One region of the Caulobacter sp. LjRoot300 genome, then DNA from elsewhere that is predicted to be linked to it. Evidence: predicted binding sites of a transcription regulator. Region 1 holds the regulator's gene; each other region holds the start of a gene.
What was found. Region 1 encodes LexA, which represses DNA repair genes until DNA is damaged. Its sites were predicted from a motif close to ATGTTCNCNANNTGTTCT; they were not measured.
Positions count from the first base shown of each region.

Region 2: a site for LexA is predicted at 3,379-3,396, ahead of uvrA (excinuclease ABC subunit UvrA). Genes of this name have one in related genera too.
Region 3: a site for LexA is predicted at 3,087-3,104, ahead of ACSQ2G_RS21140 (ImuA family protein). Genes of this name have one in related genera too.

Region 1 covers NZ_CAXUSA020000001.1:21,489-26,827, forward strand. Annotated here, with positions in the region: gene ACSQ2G_RS00115 (aminodeoxychorismate/anthranilate synthase component II) at 1-410, shown strand, start outside; gene trpD (anthranilate phosphoribosyltransferase) at 414-1,439, shown strand; gene trpC (indole-3-glycerol phosphate synthase TrpC) at 1,436-2,224, shown strand; gene ACSQ2G_RS00130 (hypothetical protein) at 2,275-2,604, opposite strand; gene lexA (transcriptional repressor LexA) at 2,886-3,587, shown strand; gene ACSQ2G_RS00140 (GFA family protein) at 3,651-4,070, opposite strand; gene ACSQ2G_RS00145 (glutathione S-transferase family protein) at 4,109-4,756, opposite strand; gene ACSQ2G_RS00150 (ComEC/Rec2 family competence protein) at 4,759-5,339, opposite strand, start outside.
Region 2 covers NZ_CAXUSA020000011.1:25,370-30,708, forward strand. Annotated here, with positions in the region: gene ACSQ2G_RS23010 (hypothetical protein) at 1-346, shown strand, start outside; gene uvrA (excinuclease ABC subunit UvrA) at 390-3,299, opposite strand; gene ACSQ2G_RS23020 (DUF1223 domain-containing protein) at 3,464-4,189, opposite strand; gene ACSQ2G_RS23025 (hypothetical protein) at 4,355-4,537, shown strand; gene ACSQ2G_RS23030 (DUF1203 domain-containing protein) at 4,534-5,004, opposite strand; gene ACSQ2G_RS23035 (ABC-F family ATP-binding cassette domain-containing protein) at 5,221-5,339, shown strand, end outside.
Region 3 covers NZ_CAXUSA020000007.1:103,944-109,282, forward strand. Annotated here, with positions in the region: gene ACSQ2G_RS21125 (phosphoserine transaminase) at 1-632, shown strand, start outside; gene serA (phosphoglycerate dehydrogenase) at 781-2,361, shown strand; gene ACSQ2G_RS21135 (VanZ family protein) at 2,641-3,006, shown strand; gene ACSQ2G_RS21140 (ImuA family protein) at 3,118-3,903, shown strand; gene ACSQ2G_RS21145 (DNA polymerase Y family protein) at 3,812-5,339, shown strand, end outside.

The DNA of each region.
Region 1 (5,339 bases):
TGCCGCTGCTGCGCGGCGCGCCGGACGACCTGGCCATTCTCGGCGTCTGCCTGGGCCACCAGGCCATCGGCCAGGCCTATGGCGGCGACGTGATCCGCGCCAAGGAAGTGATGCACGGCAAGACCAGCAAGATCTTCCACAACGACCAGGGCGTGTTCAAGGGCCTGCCCAACCCGTTCATCGCCACCCGCTACCACAGCCTGGCGGTCGACAAGGCCACCCTGCCCGACGACCTGGAGATCACCGCCTGGACAGAGGACGGCGAGATCATGGGCGTGCAGCACAAGACCCGGCCGGTCTACGGCGTGCAGTTCCACCCCGAGTCGATCGCCACCGAGGGCGGCCACCAGCTGCTGGCCAACTTCCTGGACCTGGCCAAGGTCCAGCGCGACGCGGCGATCTGGGTCTAGGCGATGTCGGACGCCTTCAAGCCCCTGCTGGCCAAGCTGGCCGACGGCCAGACCCTGGACGAGGACGACGCCGAGACCTTCTTCGCCGCCTGCCTGCGCGGCGAGCCGACGCCCGCTCAGGTGGCCGCGGCGGTCACAGCCATGCGCCTGCGCGGCGAGACGGTGGGCGAGATCACCGCATGCGCCCGCGCCATGCGCCGCGCCGCCATCCACCTGGACCATCCCTATGAGGTGATCGACGTCTGCGGCACCGGCGGCGACGGTCTGCATACCCTGAACATCTCGACCGCGGTGGGCTTCGTGGCGGCGGGTGGTGGCCTGAAGGTCGCCAAGCACGGCAACCGGGCGATCACCAGCAAGTCCGGCACTGCCGACGTGCTGGCGGCCCTGGGGGTCAATATCGACGCTTCCCTCGTCCAGCAGCGCCGGGCGCTGGACACCGCTGGCATCTGCTTCCTGTTCGCCCAGTCGCACCACGGGGCGATGAAGCACGTCTCGCCGATCCGTCAGCAGCTGGGCTTCCGCACCATCTTCAACCTGCTGGGCCCGCTGACCAATCCGGCGGGGGCCAAGCGCCAGGTGGTGGGCGTCTCGGCCCACCGCTTCGTCGAGCCGGTGGCCAAGGCCCTGGGCGCGTTGGGGGCCGAGCGCGCCTGGTCGGTGCACGGGGCCGGCATGGACGAACTGACCACCACCGGCGAGACCGAGGTCGCCGAGTGGCGCGACGGGGCCCTGCGCCTGTTCACCATCACGCCCGAGGCCGTCGGCCTGCCGCGCGCCGCCCTGGCCGACATCACCGGCGGCGACCCGGCCTTCAACGCCGCCGCCCTGACCGCCCTGCTGGACGGCCAGCCGGGCGCCTATCGCGACATCGTCATGCTCAACGCCGCCGCCGCCTTCCTGGTGGCCGACAAGGTCGAGACCCTGCGCGAGGGCGTCGAACTGGCCGGCGCGGTGCTCGACGACGGCCGAGCCAAGGCGGCCCTGGCCGGCCTGGTCGCGGCCACCAATTCAGAAATCGCAGCATGACCGACATTCTCGCCAAGATCGCCGCCTACAAGCGCGAGGACGTCGCCGATCGCAAGCGCCGGCGCTCGTTCGCCCAGCTCGACGCCGCCGCCAAGGCCGCCAACAGCCCGCGCGGCTTCAAGGCCGCGCTGGAGGCCGGCCATGCGCCGGGTCGGCTGTCGCTGATCGCCGAAATCAAGAAGGCCTCGCCGTCCAAGGGTCTGATCCGCGCCGACTTCGACCCGCCGGCCCTGGCTCGCGCCTATGCCGAGGGCGGGGCGTCCTGTCTTTCCGTGCTGACCGACGGCCCCAGCTTCCAGGGCGCCGACGGCTACCTGATCGACGCCCGCGCCGCCGTCGCCCTGCCCTGCATCCGCAAGGACTTCCTCGTCGATCCCTGGCAGGTGGCCGAAAGCCGCGCCCTGGGCGCCGACGCCATCCTGGTGATCCTGGCGATGATCGACGACGCCGTCGCCGCTGACCTGATGAGCGAAGCCGCTCGCCTTGGCATGGACGCCCTGGTCGAGGTGCATGACGAGGCCGAGATGGAGCGGGCCGGCCAGCTGGGCTCGACCCTGGTGGGGATCAACAACCGCGACCTGAAGAGCTTTGTGGTCGACCTGGCCGTCACCGAGCGCCTGGCCGCCCAGGCGCCCCGGGACGCCCTGCTGGTCACCGAAAGCGGCGTCTTCACCCCCGACGACGTGGCGCGCATGGAGGCGGCGGGCGCCAAGGCCATGCTGGTCGGCGAAAGCCTGATGCGGCAGGCGAACGTGGCGGCGGCGACGCGAGCGCTGCTGGGCTAGCCCTTTCGAAACCGGCGCCCGGCATCGCTCGGCCACGGGGCCGCCGCGCGTCAGGCGCCGGTGGCGTCCACGACGATGGCGACCGTCTTGCCGCGCGACAGCGGATCCCATCCCGCCGCGATGGCGGAGGCGATGGCGTTCTTCACCAGTTTCGGATCGATCTGCGAAGCCTTCAGCAGCGGAGCGCCGTATCGGGGTTGCGGCCCGGGCGGAAACTCCACCACCGCCTCGCGCTGCCCCTCCTGGTGGCGCACGGCGATCGCCATGCCGTGGCGCACCGGCGCGTCGCTGGACCACCCGGGCTGGCGATGAAGCCGCCAGACATAGGGCTCTCCATCGACTTCGATCTCTAGTTCAGCGCTCTGCTTGGTTCGTGCCATGCCAGGGTGTTAGCCCGGTCAGCGCGCCCAGGCCACCCCATCCCGGCGCCGTCCGCCCCCGCCGACGCGAATCCCTTCGACAGCTCGAGCCCGCCCGCGACCGCCGCCGATTCGAGGAAGTCGCGGAAACCGGCCGACGCGCCCCTGCTCCGACACTTGTATTTCCTCGGAAATTCGCCCGGCCCGCCGGCGAACACCGTTAACTTGACATCAACAAAGAACACCTAGAGAACATTCACAGAGGTTTGCGGTTTGTTCCGCGACGACTGGCGAGGCCGGACATGCTCACGCGCAAGCAGCACGAGCTGCTGATGTTCATCCACGAGCGGATCAAGGAGAGCGGCGTCTCCCCCTCCTTCGACGAGATGAAGGAGGCGCTGGACCTGGCGTCCAAGTCGGGCATCCACCGGCTGATCACGGCGCTGGAGGAGCGCGGCTTCATCCGCCGCCTGGCCCACCGGGCCCGGGCGCTGGAGGTGGTCAAGCTGCCGCAGCAGGCCACGGCGGCGGCCCCGCCCAAGGGACGCGGCGCGTTCAAGCCGCAGGTGCTGGAAGGCGGCGGCCAGGCTTCGGCGGCCCCCGCGCCGATCGCCGCCGACAACACCCGCGAGCTGCCGATCCTGGGCCGCATCGCCGCCGGCACCCCGATCGACGCCATCCAGCATGAACGCGAGCGCCTGCCGGTGCCCGAGACCATGCTGGGGGCCGGCGAGCACTATGTGCTTGAGGTCCAGGGCGACTCGATGATCGAGGCCGGCATCCTGGACGGCGACTATGTGATCATCCGCAAGGGCGACACGGCCAACAGCGGCGAGATCGTCGTGGCCCTGGTCGGCGAGGAAGCCACCCTCAAGCGCCTGCGCAAGAAGGGCGGCTCGATCGCCCTGGAAGCCGCCAACCCCAAGTACGAGACCCGCATCTTCGGTCCCGACCAGGTCGAGGTGCAGGGCAAGCTGGTGGGGCTGATCCGGCGGTATCACTAAGTTTTCGGCGAATATCAAAGCCACGGCTGGGGACAGGCACATGTGCCTGTCCCCTTTCATATCCTAACTCGCCATCCCCGCCGGCCGGTTCTCCACATACTGCGGCACGTTCAGCGGCGGCAGCCAGGGCTCGCGACGCTTGACCCAGACCTCGTACTGCGGCGTGAACTGGCCCACCGCGTCCAGCCCGCCCAGGTGGATCTCGATCTCGCCGTCGCCCTCGCCTTCAGCCGTCCAGAACAACGGCGAGCCGCAGGTCGGGCAGCCGTGGATCAGGCCGTGCTCGGCGCCGGTCCAGATCGCGGGCCGCCCCTCGATCCGCACCTTGTCGCTCCGAAACGCCGCGAAGGCGTTGAACGGCGCGCCGTGGCGCTTGCGGCAGGTCAGGCAGTGGCACAGCCCCACCCGCAGCGGCCCGCCCGTCACGACATAGCGCACCGCCCCGCACGCGCACCCGCCTTCCCGCTCCATGATCGTCTCCATCGCTCGTCCCGGCCTAAACGTCCGACGCGCCGCTCGGCTCAAAAGGCCAGCCGCCCCTCCAGCTCGGCGAACGGGACCATGACGTGCTCGCTATAGGCCGGGCGGCCCCTCAACCGGTCGTACCAGACCGCCAGACGCGGCAAGGCCGGGCGATCGATCTCAAGCTCGAAATAACGATAGAGATGCGCCCCGATGGCGATGTCGGCCAGGGACGGGTCTTCGCCGACGATGAACGGACGATCGACCAGCCGCGCATCGACCAAGGTCAGATAGCGAACGGTCTGGTCCAGGGCCCGCGCCACGGCGCCCTCGTCGCGCCGGGCCTTCGGCGTGCGATAGCCGCCCCAGAACACCCCGCCCAGGAAGGCCGGCTGCAGCGCCGTCTGCGCCCAGTCCATCCAGCCATCGACCGTCGCCCGGGCCGCCGGGTCGGCCCGCCAGAAGCGGTCCGCGCCATGGGTCGCCGCCAGGTAGCGCAGGATGGCGTGCGATTCCCACACGACGGCCGCGCCGTCCGCGATCACCGGGACCTTGCCGTGCGGGTTCATCGCCCGGAACGCCGGATCGTCCAGGCCGCCGACGTCGCCGCCGGCCGGAATGTGCTCATGCGGCAGGCCCAGCTCGCCGACCAGCCACAACACCTTCTGGACATTGACCGAGCTGCGCCGGCCCCACACCCTCAACATGCCTACCGTTCCGCAACGCCGGTCCAGGGCCGGACGCCCCGCAGCGGCTGGGCCCAGACGATCCACCATTCGCCGCCACGCCGATAGAGCTCGGCCGCCCCGTTGGCGGCGAAGTCGTCGGCGTCGAGCACGATGCGGTCGCGGCAGGCCGGCGGAATGGGCGGCGCGGCGCCCCGCAGCACCACGATCTCGGCCTCGGCGCACATCGCCGCCAGGCCGTCGGCGTCCGGCGCGGCCTTGCTCCACGACAGGGCCAGGGCCACGGGCGCGCCGACGGCGGGGGCGCAGGATCGCCGGTCGCAGGCGTAGAGCGGGCTGGGCGCGACGCTGTCCGGCAGGGCCAGGCCACGGCGGCGGCTCCACAGCTCGGCCCCGAAGCGGTGGGCGTCGGGACGCAGCAGCACCGCCGCGCGACCCTGGCGCACGGCCGCCGTGGTCCCGTCCGGCGCGATCCAGGCGTCGGGCGGCGCCGCGCGCGGCCACAGGGCCACCGCCAGGGCCAGGGGCGCGCCCAGCCAGCGCAGGCGGCCCCGCCACAGGCACAGCAGCATCAGCCCGACAAAGGCCAGGGCCAGGGTGAAGG
Region 2 (5,339 bases), on a different contig from region 1:
GGTGTTCGAGTCCTGGCGGCTGACCAAGGGGCGCTTCTGGCGGCTGCTGGGCTGCTACGGCCTGACCGTGGTGCTGATGCTGCCGATCTACATGGTGATGATGACGCTGTACTTCGCCATCACCTTCGCCTTCTCCGGCGGCGATGTCGGCCGGGCGATGAGCGAGATCGCCCAGCCCGAGATGACGTCGCTGGCGGCCTATCTCAGCCCGGCGCGCATCGTCTATCTGGTGCTGGCCGGCGCGATGGGCGGGGTGCTGAACGCGGTGATGTACGCGCCCGCCGCCGCCGTCTACCGCCAGATCGTCGACACCCGGCCCGAAAACCAGGCCGAGGTGTTCAGCTAGCCAAAGCCGGGGCGAAGCGGTTCGCCGCCTCGCCCCGCCGGGCTCAGGCCCGCTTGGCCGCCTTCAGCGCCGCCACCCGCTCCAGCCGCCGGTCCTCGTGGCGGGCCAGGACGTCCTTGAGGTAGCGGCCGGTCCAGCTGGCCTCGACCTGGGCCACGTCCTGGGGCGAGCCCACGGCGACGATCTCGCCGCCGCCGTCGCCGCCCTCGGGGCCGAAGTCCAGCAGCCAGTCGGCGGTCTTCACCACGTCGAGATTGTGCTCGATGACCACCACGGTGTTGCCCTGGTCGACCAGCTCGTGCAGCACTTCCAGCAGCTTCTTGGTGTCCTCGAAGTGCAGGCCGGTGGTCGGCTCGTCGAGGATGTACAGCGTGCGGCCGGTGGCGCGCTTGCTGAGCTCCTTGGACAGCTTTACCCGTTGCGCTTCGCCACCGGACAGGGTCGTGGCCTGCTGGCCGACCTTGATGTAGCTGAGGCCCACGCGCTTGAGGGTCTCCATCTTGTCGCGGATCGGCGGCACCGCCTTGAAGAAGTCGGCGGCCTCCTCGACCGTCATGTCCAGCACGTCGGCGATGGTCTTGCCCTTGAACAGGATGTCCAGGGTCTCGCGGTTGTAGCGTTGGCCCTTGCAGACGTCGCAGGTGACGTAGACGTCGGGCAGGAAGTGCATCTCGATCTTGATCAGGCCGTCGCCCTGGCAGGCCTCGCAGCGGCCGCCCTTGACGTTGAAGCTGAAGCGGCCGGGGCCGTAGCCGCGCGCCTTGCTCTCCGGCAGTTGGGCGAACCAGTCGCGGATCGGCCCGAAGGCGCCGGTATAGGTGGCCGGGTTCGAGCGCGGGGTGCGGCCGATCGGGCTCTGGTCGATGTCGATGACCTTGTCGAAGTTCTCCAGCCCCTCGATCCGCTCGTGCGAAGCCGGGGCGTCGCTGGCGTTGTTCAGGCGGCGCGCGGCGGCCTTGTACAGGGTCTCGATCGTGAAGGTCGACTTGCCGCCGCCCGACACGCCGGTGATGCAGGTGAAGGTGCCGACCGGGATCTCGCCGGTCACGCCCTTCAGGTTGTTGCCGGAGGCGCCGACGACGCGGAGCATCTTCTTCTTGCTGATCGGGCGGCGCTGTTCGGGCACCTCGATCTCGCGGACGCCGGTCAGGTACTGGCCGGTGATGCTCCTGGGATTGGCCATGATGTCGGCCGGCTTGCCCTCGGCCACGATCTCGCCGCCGTGCACGCCCGCCGCCGGACCCATGTCGATCACATAGTCGGCGGTGAGGATGGCCTCCTCGTCGTGCTCGACCACCAGCACCGAATTGCCCAGGTCGCGCAGGCCCTGCAGCGACTGCAGCAGCCGGGTGTTGTCGCGCTGGTGCAGGCCGATCGACGGCTCGTCCAGCACGTAGAGCACGCCGGTCAGGCCCGAGCCGATCTGGCTGGCCAGGCGGATGCGCTGGCTCTCGCCGCCCGACAGGGTGCCCGAACCGCGCGACAGGTTCAGGTAATCGAGCCCGACGTCGACCAGGAACCGCAGGCGGTCGTTGATCTCCTTCAGGATCCGCCGGGCGATCTCCATCTGCTTGTCGGAGAGGTGGCCTTCCAGCGCCGTGAACCAGTCGCGGGCCGGGCGGATGGCCAGGTTCGAGACGGCGGCGATGTCCTGGCCGTGGATCTTGACCGCCAGGGCCTCGGGCTTCAGGCGCTTGCCGTGGCAGACCTCGCAGGGGGTGTTGGACTGGTAGCGGCCCAGCTCCTCGCGGACCCACGAGGAGTCCGTCTCGCGCCAGCGGCGCTCAAGGTTCGGCAGCACGCCCTCGAAGGGCTTGGCCACCTCGTACTTGCGGGCGTTGTCGTCGTAGGTGAACTTGATCTTCTCGCCCTTGGAGCCTTGCAGCACCACCTGGCGGGCGCTCTCCGGCAGCTTGTGCCAGGGCTCGTCCATCGAGAAGCCGTAGTGGCGGGCCAGGGCCTGCAGGGTCTGGGTGTAGAGCGGCGAAGGGCCGCGCGACCACGGGGCCACCGCCCCCTTGTGCAGGCTCTTGTCCTTGTCCGGAATGACTAGGTCGGCGTCGAAGGCCAGCTTGGCGCCCAGGCCGTCGCAGGCCGGACAGGCGCCCGCCGGATTGTTGAACGAGAACAGTCGCGGCTCGATCTCGGCGATCGTGAAGCCGCTGACCGGGCAGGCGAAGCGTTCGGAGAACAGCAGCCGGCGCGGCTCCTTCTCGCCTTCCTCGACATTCGCCCATTCGGCGACCGCGAGGCCATCGGCCAGACGCAGCGCCTGCTCGATCGAGTCGGCCAGGCGCTGTTCCATGCCGGCCTTGGTGACGATGCGGTCCACGACCACGTCGATGTCGTGCTTGAACTTCTTGTCCAGGACCGGGGCGTCCTCGATCGGATAGAACTCGCCGTCGATCTTCAGCCGCTGGAAGCCGGCCTTCTGCCACTCGGCGATCTCCTTGCGGTACTCGCCCTTGCGGTCGCGGACCACGGGAGCCAGCAGGTAGAGGCGCGTGCCTTCGGGCAGGGCGGTGATCTTGTCGACCATCTGGCTGATGGTCTGGCTCTCGATTGGCAGGCCGGTGGCGGGGCTGTAGGGCACCCCGACCCGGGCCCACAGCAGGCGCATGTAGTCGTGGATCTCGGTGACCGTGCCCACCGTCGAGCGCGGGTTGCGCGAGGTGGTCTTCTGCTCGATCGAAATGGCCGGGGACAGGCCCTCGATCAGGTCGACGTCCGGCTTGCTCATCAGTTCCAGGAACTGGCGGGCGTAGGCCGACAGGCTCTCGACGTAGCGGCGCTGGCCCTCGGCGTAGATGGTGTCGAACGCCAGCGAGCTCTTGCCCGAGCCCGACAGGCCGGTCAGCACGACGAGCTCGCCCCGCGGGATGTCGACGCTGACGTCCTTGAGATTGTGCTCCCGCGCGCCGCGCACGCGGATGAAGTTCAGTTGTTCAGCCATGTTTTCCGGAACGCGTGAGGCCGTGAGGGGAGTCACGGCGAGACGGCTATATGTAGGGCTCGGAACGCCGATTAACACAAGAACAAGGTGCGAACAAATGCCGCGATGGCGCCAGGTGGCGGCAGACTGCTGACATCAGGTGTCAGTAGGAGCTCAGCAACGCTTCAGAGCCGCGCCGCGGCCAGGATCGGGCCGCCGTTCCTGGCCTGGACCAGCACCGCCGTACGCAGGGCCGGGTCGGCCGGCGGCTTGGCGGCGAAGCCGACCGGGGCGCCGCTCCAACCGCCCAGGCGGGTCAGCTCCACCACCACGTCGCGGTGGGGCAGGGTCTTGCCGTTGTTTTCGCCGCGCTGGATCGCCACCTGCCGGACGCGCGGATCGTAGCGCACCAGCCAGACGTCGGCCCCGGCCCTGGGCGCGCGGCCGGCCCCGATCTCGACCCGGCCGGGCGACAGGGTCACCGTCGCGTCCATGGCCGGACGGGCGCGGCGCAGGGCCAGGTCCACCTCGCGGGCGTCGACGCCGATCAGGTCCTCGCGGCCCTCGACCACCATCTGCGGCGTGCCCAGCTGGGCGCCCAGGCCGCGGGCATAGGCCCTCTGGCGGTCAGTGTAGGCCGGCTTGGCGAAGGTATCCTTCCAACCGAGCTGGTCCCAGTAGGTGACGCCGAAGCTCAGGGCCAGCACGTCCGGCCGGTCGGCGATGGCGTTGAGGTTGGCGTTGGCCGGCGGGCAGGACGAGCAGCCCTGGCTCTGGAACAGCTCCAGCACCACCGGACGCTGGGCCGTGCCCCCCGCGCCCGCGCTGGTCCAGGCCCCCACGGCGACCGCCAGAGCCGCGCCGGCCGTCAGGCTGGCCCAGGCTGTCTTGCGCATCGTCGTTCCGGTCATGGCGGCGTCCTCGTTGGTGGTCGAGGATCAGTTCGCGGCGAAACGGGCGAAGGTTACGCCGTTCACCAACAATAAACCGCCTTTGGAAGCGCGGCCTTCAGCACCCGCGATGTCTATGGCCGGACGGGATCGCGCGTCGGGCGCGCCGGACGGGGGACGACGGACGTGGCCAAGGCGGCGGCGAAAAACGAGGCGAAGACGCCCGCCAAGGGCAAGGCCGGCAAGGGCGCCGGCAAGGTCGCGCGCCAGCGTTCCGAGATCGACGACGTCATCACCCTGGCGGTCTGCGTCGCCTGCACCATCTGGGCCTTCAAGATCATCGTCGACCTGGGCGTGCTCAGCTTTTAGGCGGCGCGGTCGATCCGCGCGGCATAGCAGCCGGGCTTGGCGTAGTGGGCGTGCAGATAGGCCACGCCAGGATCGGCCAGCATCCGTTCGATCACCGGCTCGGCCGCCGCGCCCTCGACGACGTCGGCGTCGCGCAACATGCCGGCCGCGTCGAACGCCCGCAGCGACAGCAGCCGGCGGCGCAGGGCCGGAGGCAGGACGTCGGTGGTCGAGGTCGGCGCCTGCGCGGCCTCGCGCACATAGATGGCGTAGCGCGAGCGGAACGGGGTGTCGGCCGTCTGGTGCTCGTGGTTCAGCAGGATCAGGGTCTCGCCCGTCGCGGCGTCGTCCAGGGTGACGCGGCAGGGGAAGGCGAACGGCGCGTCGGCGACCACGCGAAGCATGCCGCGCTTGGCCAGGGCCGCGTCGTCGAGGGCGAACAGCGGCGCGAAGGGTTCGATCGGCAGGCTGGAAACGGTGAAGGACATGGGACTCTCCTGTTCAGGAGCCTGTTGTGACCCCTTCTCCGGGAGGCCGACACCCGATCCTTGCGCCCGATCCTCGGTTGCATCGAAACTTGCCGAACGCCGGTCGATCGCCTAGAAGGTCCGTGCCCGAAAGCCCGGGCCGACCGATGGAGGCTGCCATGGACATTGCGATGGACGACCGTTTCGCCCTTTCCGCTGCCCTGACCATGGTTTCCCATGCCCGCCTTCATCACCCTGGATTCCGTTCGCGCCGACACGCCTGACGGCCGCGTTCTCTTCGACAATCTGAACCTGACGATCGGGGCCGAGCGCATCGGCCTGGTCGGCCGCAACGG
Region 3 (5,339 bases), on a different contig from region 1:
ACTGGACCAAGCTGGATGTCGTGACCTTCTCCTGGCAGAAGGCGCTGGGCGGCGAGGGCGCGCATGGGATCCTGATCCTGTCGCCGCGCGCCGTGGCCCGCCTGGAAAGCTACTCCCCGGCCTGGCCGATGCCGAAGCTGTTCCGGATGACGAAAGCCGGCAAGATCGCCGCCGACATCTTCGAGGGCGCGACGATCAACACGCCGTCGATGCTGTGTGTCGAGGACGCGCTGGACGCCCTGAAGTGGGCCGCCTCGATCGGCGGCCTGGAAGCCATGCAGGCCCGCGCCGACCAGAACCTGGCCGTGCTGGCGGACTGGGTCGCCCGCACCCCGTGGGTCGAGTTCCTGGCGGCGACGCCGGAGATCCGGTCCAACACCTCGGTGTGCCTGAAGGTCGTCGATCCCGCGATCGCCGCCCTGCCGGACGACGCCCAGGCCGACTTCGCCAAGAAGCTGGCCGGCCTGCTCGAGAAGGAGGGCGCGGCCCTCGACATCGGCGGCTATCGCGACGCCCCGGCCGGCCTGCGCATCTGGTGCGGCGCCACCGTCGAGGCCTCGGACCTCGAGGCCCTGACGCCCTGGCTCGACTGGGCCTTCGCCACCGTCTCGGCCGAACTGGCCGCCGCTTAACAGCCTAGCTTTACTCCCCCCTCCGTCGGCTTCGCCGACACCTCCCCCACAGGGGGAGGGTCTTAAACGAGGTCCTCCCCCTGTGGGGGAGGCGGCGCGAAGCGCCGGTGGGGGGAGTTTTCAAACTTCTCCGCAAGGAATCCCCCACATGACCGCTCCCCGCGTCCTCATCGCCGACAAGCTTTCCCCCGCCGCCGTCGACATCTTCAAGAACCGCGGCGTCGACTTCGACATCAAGGTCGGCCTGTCGAAAGACGAACTGATCGCCGTGATCGGCGACTATGACGGCATCGCCATCCGCTCGGGCGCCAAGCTCGACAAGGACGTGATCGCCGCCGCCAACCGGCTGAAGGTCATCGCCCGGGCCGGCATCGGCGTCGACAATGTCGACATCCCCGCCGCCACCGCCAAGGGCGTGGTGGTGATGAACACCCCGTTCGGCAACTCGATCACCACGGCCGAGCACGCCATCGCCATGATGTTCGCCCTGGCTCGCCAGCTGCCGGCCGCCGACGCCTCGACCCAGGCCGGCAAGTGGGAGAAGAACCGCTTCATGGGCGTGGAGCTCTACGCCAAGACCCTGGGTCTGATCGGGGCCGGCAACATCGGCGGCATCGTCGCCGACCGGGCCCTGGGCCTGAAGATGAAGGTCGTGGCCTACGACCCCTTCCTCAGCCCCGAGCGCGCCGTCGAGATGGGCGTGGAGAAGGTCGAGCTGGAAGACCTGCTGGCCCGCGCCGACGTCATCACCCTGCACACGCCGCTGACCGACAAGACCCGCAACATCCTGTCGGCCGAGAACCTGGCCAAGACCAAGAAGGGCGTGCTGATCGTCAACTGCGCCCGCGGCGGCCTGGTCGACGAGGTGGCCCTGCGCAAGCTGCTGGACGACGGCCATGTGGGCGGCGCGGCCTTCGACGTGTTCGTCACCGAGCCGGCCAAGGAAAACCCGCTGTTCGGTTCGGACAAGGTCGTGGCCACCCCGCACCTGGGCGCCAGCACCAGCGAGGCCCAGGAGAACGTCGCCCTGCAGGTGGCCGAACAGGTCAGCGACTACCTGCTGACCGGCGCGGTCACCAACGCCCTGAACAGCCCGTCGATCACCGCGGAAGAAGCCCCCAAGCTGAAGCCGTTCGTGGCCCTGGCCGAGAAGATCGGCGCCCTGGCCGGCCAGATGGTCGATTTCGGCATCCTGGCCATCGACATCGCCTTCGAGGGCGAGGTCGCCAACCTGAACGTCAAGCCGATGACCTCGGCCGCCCTGTCGGGCATCCTCAAGCCGATGCTGGCCGAGATCAACATGGTCTCCGCGCCCGCCGTGGCCAAGGAGCGCGGCATCACCGTCTCCGAGAGCCGCCAGGAGGTCAGCCCCACCTATGACAGCCTGATGCGCATCACCATCACCACCGAGAAGGGCAAGCGCGCCTTCGCCGGCACGGTGATCGCCGGCGCCCCGCGCGTCGTCGAGGTCAAGGGCATGGAGCTGGACGCGGGCTTCTCGCCGGCCATGCTGTACATCAACAACCTGGACAAGCCGGGCTTCATCGGCGCGCTGGGCATGCTGCTGGGCGAGGCGGGCGTCAACATCGCCACCTTCAACCTGGGCCGCGTCTCGGCCGACGAGGACGCCATCGCCCTGGTCGGCGTCGACCAGGCCCCGGACGAGGCCCTGCTGGCCAAGATCCAGGCCCTGCCGCACGTCAAGGAAGCCCGCGCTCTGACGTTCTAGAGCCCTGACCCTTCTCCCCTTGCGGGAGAAGGTGGCCTGCGTAGCAGGCCGGATGGGTTTCTCAGACGTTCGAAGCCGCGTCCGGTCGAAAGGCTGGGCGCGGCTTTCGCGTTCATCGACCCCTTCCGTCGGCTTCGCCGACACCTTCTCCCGCAAGGGGAGAAGGAAGAGCGTGCAGATCCCATGCAGTCGGCAAGGCGATGCGGCCAAGACGTCATCCGGCCATTTTCAAGCCTCACCGGACCGGCTAGGTGCGGACGGTCCCAGTCAGGAGCTTCGATGTCCCTCCGCGCCCGCAAGATCAATCGCCTGGTCTTCATCGTCTTCCTGACCGCCGCCGCCTACGCCCTGGCCAAGGCCCTGCTGCCCGACAACGACAGCATGGGCCTGATCCCCTGGGACAAGGCCAAGCACTTCCTGGTCTTTTACGTGCTCAGCATCCTGGCCAGCCTGGCCCTGCCGCAGAGCCGGCTGCACCGCATCGGCCTGGTGATCCTGGCGTTCGGCGGGGCGATCGAGATCCTGCAGGCCTTCGTCGGCCGCGACGCCTCGTGGTTCGACCTGTTCGCCGACGCCTGCGGCATCAGCGCCGCGTTCGGACCGATGCTGGTCAGCCAGTGGTGGCGGGCCAAGGCGCGGTTCTAGGCCTGCGCGCCCGGCGCGTCATTCCAGCGCATCCCTGAATCGCGACCCAGCTCCGCTTGACTCTCCATGTCTGGAGGATCAGAACAAAAGTGGAACATTGGAGATGCAGGGATGCCCGGGGCGAAGCCCGCCCTTTCGGTTTTGAGAGCCCAGATCGCCGCCCTGGAGGCGGGGACTCGGACTCCGCCCCCCGTCCTGCCGTTCGGCGATCCGCGCATCGACGGCTGTTTCCCGGCCGGCGGCCTGCCGCGCGGCGGCTGGCACGAGGTCGGTGGCCGCGGACTGGAGGAAGAGACCGGCGCCGCCCCCGCCGCCTTCGCGGCCCTGATGCTGCGGCCGCTGGCGGCCCGGGGCGCGGTGGTCTGGGTGATGCGGCGCGCCGACCTGCACGCGCCCGGCCTGGCCGGCCTGGGCTTTCCGGTCGGCCGGCTGATCCAGGTCCGGGCCCGCGACGAGGCCGAGGTGTTGGCGGTGCTGGAGGACGCCCTGGCCACGGTCGGGGTCGCCGCCGCGATAGGCGAGGCCGAAAGCCCCGACCTCAAGGCTGGCCGCCGCCTGCAGCTGGCCTGCGAGCGGCGCGGCGCCACCGGGGTGCTGCTGCGACGACGGCCCTATGGCGGCCCGGCCGGCAAGGTTCGCGAGGTCTCCGGCGCGGCCGCCCAGACCCGCTGGCGGATCGCCGCCGCGCCCAGCCAGCCGCCGCCGGGCGACCCGGGACTGGGCCCGCCGCGCTGGCGGGTCGAACTCGAACGCTGCCGGGGCGGCCGTCCCGGCGCCTGGATCCTCGAACAAGCGGAGGCCGCCGATGGCCCGCATCCTTTCCGTCTGGTGTCGAAGTTGGCCGATCACGACGTGGCGGCGAACGAACCCCCTCCAGAGCGTATCCGCGCCGCCTAGTCCCTCCCCCATAGGGGGAGGGCCTGTTTTGCCTCCTCCCCCTGTCGCCCTGGTCGCCACCGAGGGCGGCACGCGCCGCCTGGCCGCCGTCGACGACGCGGCCGCGGCCCTGGGCCTGCATGTCGGCCAGAAGGCCGCCGACGCCGCGGCCCTGGTCCCCGACCTGCTGACCGCCGACCACGACCCCGACGGCGACCGCGCGGCGCTGGAGATCCTCTGCGATTGGTGCGTGCGCTTCTCGCCGGCCGTGGCCATCGACGGGCTGGACGGCCTGTTCCTCGACGTCGAGGGGGTGTCGCACCTGTGGGGCGGCGAGGCTTTGATGTTGGAGGACCTGCTGGCCCGGCTGGAGCGCTGGGGCGCGCCGGCCCGGGGGGCGATCGCCGACACCCCCGGCGCGGCCTGGGCCCTGGCCCGCTACGCTCCCGACCGCACGATCGCCCCGCCCGGCGGCCAGGGCCCGCTGCTGGCGCCGCTGCCGGTGGCGGCCCTGCGGCTGGACGAGGCGGCCCAGGCCCAACTGCCGCGCCTGGGCCTGTTCCAGGTCGGCCAGCTGCTGGCCCTGCCGCGCGCCCAGCTGGCCCGGCGGTTCGGACTGTCCACGGTGATGCGCATCGACCAGGCCCTGGGCGCGGGCCGCGAGGCCCTGGCCTTCCGCCGCCCCGCCACCCCGTGGTTCGACCGCCTGGCCTTCTTCGAGCCGATCAGCGCCCTGTCCGACCTGGAGCGGGTGACCGGCGACATCTGCGCCCTGCTGTGCGCCCGGCTGGAGGCCGAGGGGCAGGGCGCGCGGCGGTTCGAGCTGGTGTTCCACCGCCTGGACGGCAAGGACCAGCCGGTGCGGGCCGGCCTGTCCCGTCCCGGCCGCGACGCCGCCCGCATCGCCAAGCTGCTGAAGCCGAAGCTGGACGTGGTCGATCCGGGCTTCGGGATCGAGGTCGTCACCCTGTGGGCCGCCGAGGTCGAGCCGCTGTCGACCGCGCAACGGAACCTGAGCGCCGACGCCGACGGCGGCGCCGGCCTGGAGGAGGGCCTGGCGCCGCTGGTCGACCGGCTGGTCAACCGCCTGGGCGAGGACCGGGTGTGGCGGGCCGATCCGCATCCGAGCCATGTGCCGGAACGTGCGGTGGTCCGCCGCGCGCCGCTGGACCCCCGGCCGGAAGACGCCTGGAACCCGGATCGTCCCCGGCCGACGCGCCTGCTGCGCCGTCCCGAGGCGATCGAGGTGCTGGCCAAGCTGCCGGACGACCCGCCGGTCCGCTTCACCTGGCGCGGCCAGTCGCGCCGCGTGCGCCTGGCCGAGGGGCCCGAACGGATCGGCCAGGAATGGTGGCGCAAGGCCTTCGACGAGGTCGGGCCGGGCAAGGTGCGCGACTATTACCGGGTGGAGGACGAGGCGGGCGAACGGTTCTGGATCTTCCGGGCCGGCCTGTACG